Regions from separate parts of the Paraburkholderia sp. RL17-373-BIF-A genome, predicted to be linked through region 2. Evidence: riboswitches for the same ligand, from Rfam matches in the RefSeq annotation. Region 2 holds a riboswitch; the other holds the start of a gene.
What was found. Region 2 has a riboswitch for manganese ahead of P0D80_RS07380 (TMEM165/GDT1 family protein). Riboswitches for the same ligand answer to the same signal wherever they lie in the genome.
Positions count from the first base shown of each region.

Region 1 (3,092 bases), on a different contig from region 2:
CGGAAACAGTTTGTAGAACGGATTTTGCAGCGCGCCCGGATCGGCAAGCAGCAACGCGCCCTGCCCCAGATAGTTCAACGCAAGCGCGGGAAACACGAGGCCGAACCACGTCAGCCGGATCGGCCTCGCGCCGAAATGTCCCATGTCCGCATAGAGCGCTTCCGCGCCGGTCAAGGACAGAACGACCGCACCCAAAGCAACGAACGCCAGCCACCGATGATGCAGGCAAAACGCCAGCCCCGCGAGCGGATTGAGCGCGACGAGAATCGCGGGCGCGCGCATCAAGTTGATGACGCCCACCACGGCAAGCACGATGAACCAGAGCACCATCACCGGTCCGAACACGATGCCGATACCGGCCGTTCCGCGCTTCTGCATCAGGAACAATGTGACCAGCGCAACCAGCGTCACGGGAATCACACAGGTCTTGAGAAACGGCGCGGCGACCTGAAGACCTTCGACCGCGCTCAACACCGAGATCGCCGGCGTGATCACACTGTCGCCGTAAAAGAGTGCTGCACCCATGATGCCGACACCCAGCAACATATGGCGCAAGCGCGGCCGCGTGGCAACCGACGACGCAGCCAGCGCCAGCAGCGCCATGATCCCACCTTCGCCGTGATTGTTCGCGCGCAGAATCAACGTGACGTATTTGAGCGAGACGACGATGATCAGCGACCAGACGATCAGCGAGACAATGCCGACCACATTCAGCGCGTTGAGCGACAGTCCGTTGACTGGATCGAACACCGTCTGCAGCGTATAGAGTGGACTGGTGCCGATATCGCCATACACCACACCCAATGCTGCAAGCGCGAGTGCGGGCATCGCCGGCCGCTGATGCCCGCGCCCGCCGGAATGGCCCGCATCGGGCGCGGCGGATACTGACTGGCTCATGTCTCGCTCCAGTTTCGCGTTCTCGCGGTGCAACAATTGGCATAGGCCGATGCACGTGCGGAACCGATTCATGCTTTTGTGAGGCCTCGTTTTTTTCGAGGAGTCGCCTGCGTCCCCACGCAACAGTCAGCGTCGCCGAAGCAACCTCCGTACGAGGAACGGGCGTCCCGTTGCCCTATCGCCGGACGCGCATTCGTATTGTTCTGATGTTTTGCGTACCTGCCTTCCGCGAACGTGACCTGTCTCTTTTCCTGAAGGACGGTGTGCCACTAATTCAACATATACCATCGGCCGATTGCCACGCTACTGATACATGAAGTGGCGACAGATTTATTTCGTCTCCACATACGCGAGGTGCGATCCGTATTACATAAAGCTTTCGATGTGATATGCTCGCCCCTGTCTTTGGGGAGTAGCCGGCTTCTACCCAGAAGCGCCTGCGTCAACATTCTCGGTCGCGCAGACCGTGGTGCAGGTAGCCCTTTGGTTGGCAAGACCATCGACACACCACGCGACCGGTCGGGCGCGGAGGTGTGTCGCGGTTTTCCGCCCGACCTCGAGCCCTCCTCTCATGAATCCTGTCGCAACGCTGTTCCTTGCTTTCGCCATGTCCACCGACGCCTTTGCGGCCGCAATCGGCAAAGGCGCCACGCTCAAACGTCCTCACTGGCGTGAGGCTGTCAGGACGGGACTCATCTTCGGCGTCATCGAAGCGCTGACACCCCTGGTCGGATGGTTCCTCGGCAAAGCTGCAGCGCAATACGTCTCCGCATGGGATCACTGGATCGCGTTTGCGCTGTTGTTGGTCCTCGGCGCCCGCATGGTTTTCAATAGCTTTGTCGCCAAGGAAATCGAGGCGGCGAAACCGTCGACTCATTCGTTCTGGTTGCTGGCGCTGACCGGCTTTGCCACGAGTATCGATGCCATGGCGGTCGGTGCGGGCCTCGCCTTCGTGGACGTCAACATCTATTCCACTGCCGCCGCGATCGGGCTCGCCACCATGACGATGGTCACGATCGGCGTGATGCTCGGCCGTGTCATCGGGCATGTGGCCGGCAGGCGTGCGGAGTTGGCGGGTGGCGTCGTGCTGATCGGTATTGGCAGCACTATCCTGGCTGAGCATCTGAAGATCATCGGCTAGACGGTGGTTGACGGCCGCCGGCTGCTCTCCACCTCTTGCGGCGCGATCGACGACTGGCGCGCGCGCCGCCTGTATCATGGCGGGCTTGCGTCCGACCTGAAGTCCGCGCAAACGCATCCACCCACGACAACCCAGAGGAAGATTGGCATGACGGCCGCAACGCAATTCGATCAGGTTTCCATTGTTAAACGAGCCAACGTCTACTTCGACGGCAAGTGTGTCTCGCACACCGTTCTCTTTGCCGACGGTACGCGCAAAACGCTTGGCGTGATCCTGCCCGGCGCGCTGAACTTCGGCACTGATGCGCCGGAACTCATGGAAGTGCAGGCCGGCCAATGCCGCATCCGCCTCGAAGGCAGTGACGAGTGGAAGACGTATGGTGCGGGCGAGTCGTTTTCGGTGCCCGGGAAAAGCCGCTTCGATATCGACGTGATCGAAACACTCGACTACGTCTGCAGCTATCTGTAAAACGTGTCGCGTCGTACGACATTGGTACGGCGCGCGCATTCAAACGTGTGATTGATGATCGCCGGTTGGGCACGAGCTACAACCCAACCGACGAAGAGACGATTCCGAATCGAAGTTTCCGTTGAGATCAACGGCGCTTCATCTTGATCACTCGCGAAATCTGACCAAGCGTAAAGCCCGTGTTCTGCACGTACTTGGCGTAGTCGATCGGAGCAGTAAACGATTCCTCGGTGACGTACTCGCCCATGTAACGGAATCGGTCAGTCGCTGTTCGGACAAAAACAGGCAGTGGGTCGGTCTGTCGCGCGAGCGTTCGGCCTGCCGCTCGTGCAGCGGCGCTGCCATCGCAGACGATCACATCCGGTGCATACGGGTTGAGATCCTGACGCAATCGCGCAGCGACGACCTTGCCGCCCTTCACGGGCAAGAATGCCTGTTTGCATCCTCCCGTCACCCGATGAATATCTTCCCGAGAATACTCTTTTCCAATATCAAACATGATTTTTCTCCCAAGAATGACGCCTGGCTTTAAAGCAGTGGCATCAAGCGGAGCGATGATATCGGCCTGTACCTAAATCCCTTGTAT
Region 1 covers NZ_JARESO010000020.1:108,260-111,351, reverse strand. Annotated here, with positions in the region: gene P0D80_RS24510 (potassium transporter Kup) at 1-897, opposite strand, end outside; yybP-ykoY riboswitch at 1,293-1,459, shown strand; gene mntP (manganese efflux pump MntP) at 1,469-2,038, shown strand; gene ppnP (pyrimidine/purine nucleoside phosphorylase) at 2,186-2,506, shown strand; gene P0D80_RS24495 (DUF6697 family protein) at 2,634-3,005, opposite strand.
Region 1: linked by a shared signal. The riboswitch ahead of mntP (manganese efflux pump MntP) and the one ahead of P0D80_RS07380 (TMEM165/GDT1 family protein) in region 2 are both predicted to bind manganese.

Region 2 (3,092 bases):
TCAGAAAGTCATTGACCTTCCACTCGTCGGTGAGCGTCGGGCGGACGTAGTTGCCGCGTGCGAACGCAAAGGGCGTCGAATACTTCGAATCGATTGATACGTTCGTGATGGGTGAGCCATGAAAATAGATCAGACCATACGAGTCAGGCGTTTCGTGAATGTCGCGCGCATCGAGTGAGAAATTGATCTTGTGATTGTCGAGCTTCCATTCGAAGGCGGGTCTGATTTCCTCGTCACGGCTCGCCAGGTCGCGGAATCCATCGGAACGCGATACGGTTGCATCGACCCGATAGTTCAACCCAGATATTCCTGTTGGTCCCGTCACGTAGCCGCTACCGGAGATCGTGCCAAACGAGCCCGACTGTATATTGCCGCCGTAGTGGAAGTCGGAAGATGGCGTGTAGTGGACGATATTGATCGTGCCTCCCGGCGGGCCACTGCCGAACAGCGCCGACCCCGGGCCTTCCAGAATCTCGATGCGCTCGACGCCGTTCAACGAATGCGAGATGCCGCCCAAAAGGTCTCCGTCGGAGAATCCGTCGTTGTAGATCTGCGCGTTCAGGCCGCGAATCAGAAAATGGTCGTAATAGCCCTTCGTATCCTGACCACCGACATTCACACCGCTGGCGTTGCTGACGCCTTGCCGAAGCATCGTCGCGCCCTGCTCGGTCATCAGCGCGCGCGGGATCACCTGCACGCTTGCCGGCAAATCCTTGAGCGCGGTTCCTGTCTTGCTTACGGCGGCAACCTGGTCGGGGTCGTTCACGTTATCGTCCTGAACGACTTGCCCGGGTGTTGCCGCGCGAACCTGTACGGGCGGCAGTGTCGGCGCGTCGGCGACACCGTCCTGTTCGCCGCCCGATGGCAGTGAGTCCTGTGCCGCAGCAGAATGCGCCAGCGTCAGTGCAATAAGTGAACTGGTCAGTCCCACGCTCGCCCTTTTCCCAAACCTTCGGACATCCACTTTCTTCACGTTTCATTCTCCTGTCTCATTTGTCTGTTGCCGGTTCGCGACCCTGCTTGCGCCTCTACGTACCGGCTGCCAACGCAAGCGCGTCCGCATAGAAAGCCCTCTTCAGAATGCAAATCATTACGATTTATATTCATAAAAAATCTGATTTTTCTTCCGGTTATTCAAGGCTGAGACCCCCGTCGTCGGAATCTGCCGTGGAAGTCCACTTCGTGCCGTTGCAACTCGTCGCCCGCTCTTGCCCGCATCTGGCTGACAAAGCGAAAGGGAACCATGACGGCTCCCTGTGAACGGTATCGGTCGAATTTTTATTCCCGCTGGACGAGCGCCAGCCATTACAGTCGGTTACAACGGCCCCGATGCTCGCCCTTACCTGGCGCCCTTGCCTCCGTCTGCCAGATTCCGCATTCGTAACCTCACGCCGTTCCATCTCGACGCACCCGCTTTCGGAAAGCTGACGATTTGCGTTACCGGGCCAGGACACTGTAGAATCGCCCCTCTCATTGGGGAGTAGCCGCCTCGAGCGCAATGTTCGAGGGTGCCCGTCAACATACTTGGTGGTCGACAGACCGCCATGGCGTGCACAGCACTATGCCTGGCAAGACCGATGACTCGCATTCCGACCTGACCGGGTCGCCGGAATGCGCGTCATCGCGTACTTATTGCGCGGCCCGGCCCACAACCTATGCAATCGTTCCTCGTTTCGACCAGCGTGGTCGGCCTAGCCGAAATCGGCGACAAGACCCAACTGCTGTCCTTGGTGCTGGCTGCCAGATATCGCAAGCCCATTCCGATTATTCTCGGCGTCTTTGTCGCAACGCTCGTCAATCATGCGGCGTCCGGCGCGTTGGGGGCATGGCTTGCGAGCGTTCTGAGCCCCACGATCCTGAACTGGGCGGTCGTCGCATCATTTGCCGTCATGGCCGTCTGGATTCTGATTCCCGACAAGCTCGACGGTGCCGAGGCGGTGTCGACCAGGCATCCGATGGGTGTGTTCGGCACCACGGCTCTAACGTTCTTTCTGGCCGAAATGGGTGACAAGACGCAGATCGTAACGATCGCTCTGGCTGCGCGATTTCACGAGTTCTTCGGGGTGGTCGCCGGCACCACGCTCGGCATGATGCTGGCAAACGTGCCCGTCATCTACCTGGGGCACAAGTTCGCCGACCGTCTGCCAACCAAGGCGGTCCACATTCTGGCCGCCGTCATCTTCGTTGTCCTCGGTGGCTTTGCCCTCAGGACGGCGCTGTATCCGCACGAGCACCCGCTGTTCTAGGTCGAAGGGTTGCTTTTGTATGATCGAGGCGCGTGCCGTCCGCGGTCGCCTGAGATGCCCTCGAAGATCACAGAGCCGGCCCCGACATCTGTTGCCTACGATGTTGGGCCTGTTACTTCAGCACGGGTGATAAACACGCTCTGACGAACGCTAAAGAGTCAAAGTGCCCGCACTGCCTCGCGGGCACTGTTTGATGAACACCTTTTGCAAAAACGCGCGAAAGGATGCGTTGCCGAAGATTTCCGGCGTGCCGTTGCGCGTTCGAGAAAGAAGCAGCCCTACCGTTCCGGTTTTCACCTTTGTAAAGGAAAGCGTGCTTGCATCGGGCGATGGGTATACAGTCAGTACATGGGTCGCACTTAGTGTCCCTTGTTCTGGAATCATCATGCGATCACAAATCAAAATTGCAGCACGTACGTCTGGCAACGTGAGCGAATATGCTCTGTCGCGTCAGGCACAAGCACTCTCCCTCGAACAGGCGGATCGTGCACGGGCGGAAAAACGACGCGTCAATGACGCCCGCATCGATTCAAACGCAAGCAAGTGGCGCTATTCAGCGCCGTCGGCAGAGCGTTGACGCCGAGGTCTCTGACCACATCCACTTGATTGACCGGCAAGCCTACTGGCATTGCGGCACGCGGCCGTTCCGGATTGCACACTGACTGCAAGGCCTGAAGAGTCAACGGCGGCACTTGCCACTGGCTCAGCGAACGCGTTTCTGTATCGTCCTGTCCGAATCGTGTCTTGCCGCTTTCACTCGTTGCTGCGGTCGCTGCAACGCAACTATTCCGGATGTCGATGCCGGCGGCACTTCGTGTACGAAAAAGATCGTACGCGCTGACGCGC
Region 2 covers NZ_JARESO010000004.1:345,990-349,081, reverse strand. Annotated here, with positions in the region: gene P0D80_RS07385 (TonB-dependent receptor) at 1-973, opposite strand, end outside; yybP-ykoY riboswitch at 1,464-1,646, shown strand; gene P0D80_RS07380 (TMEM165/GDT1 family protein) at 1,656-2,246, shown strand; gene P0D80_RS07375 (hypothetical protein) at 2,440-2,823, shown strand.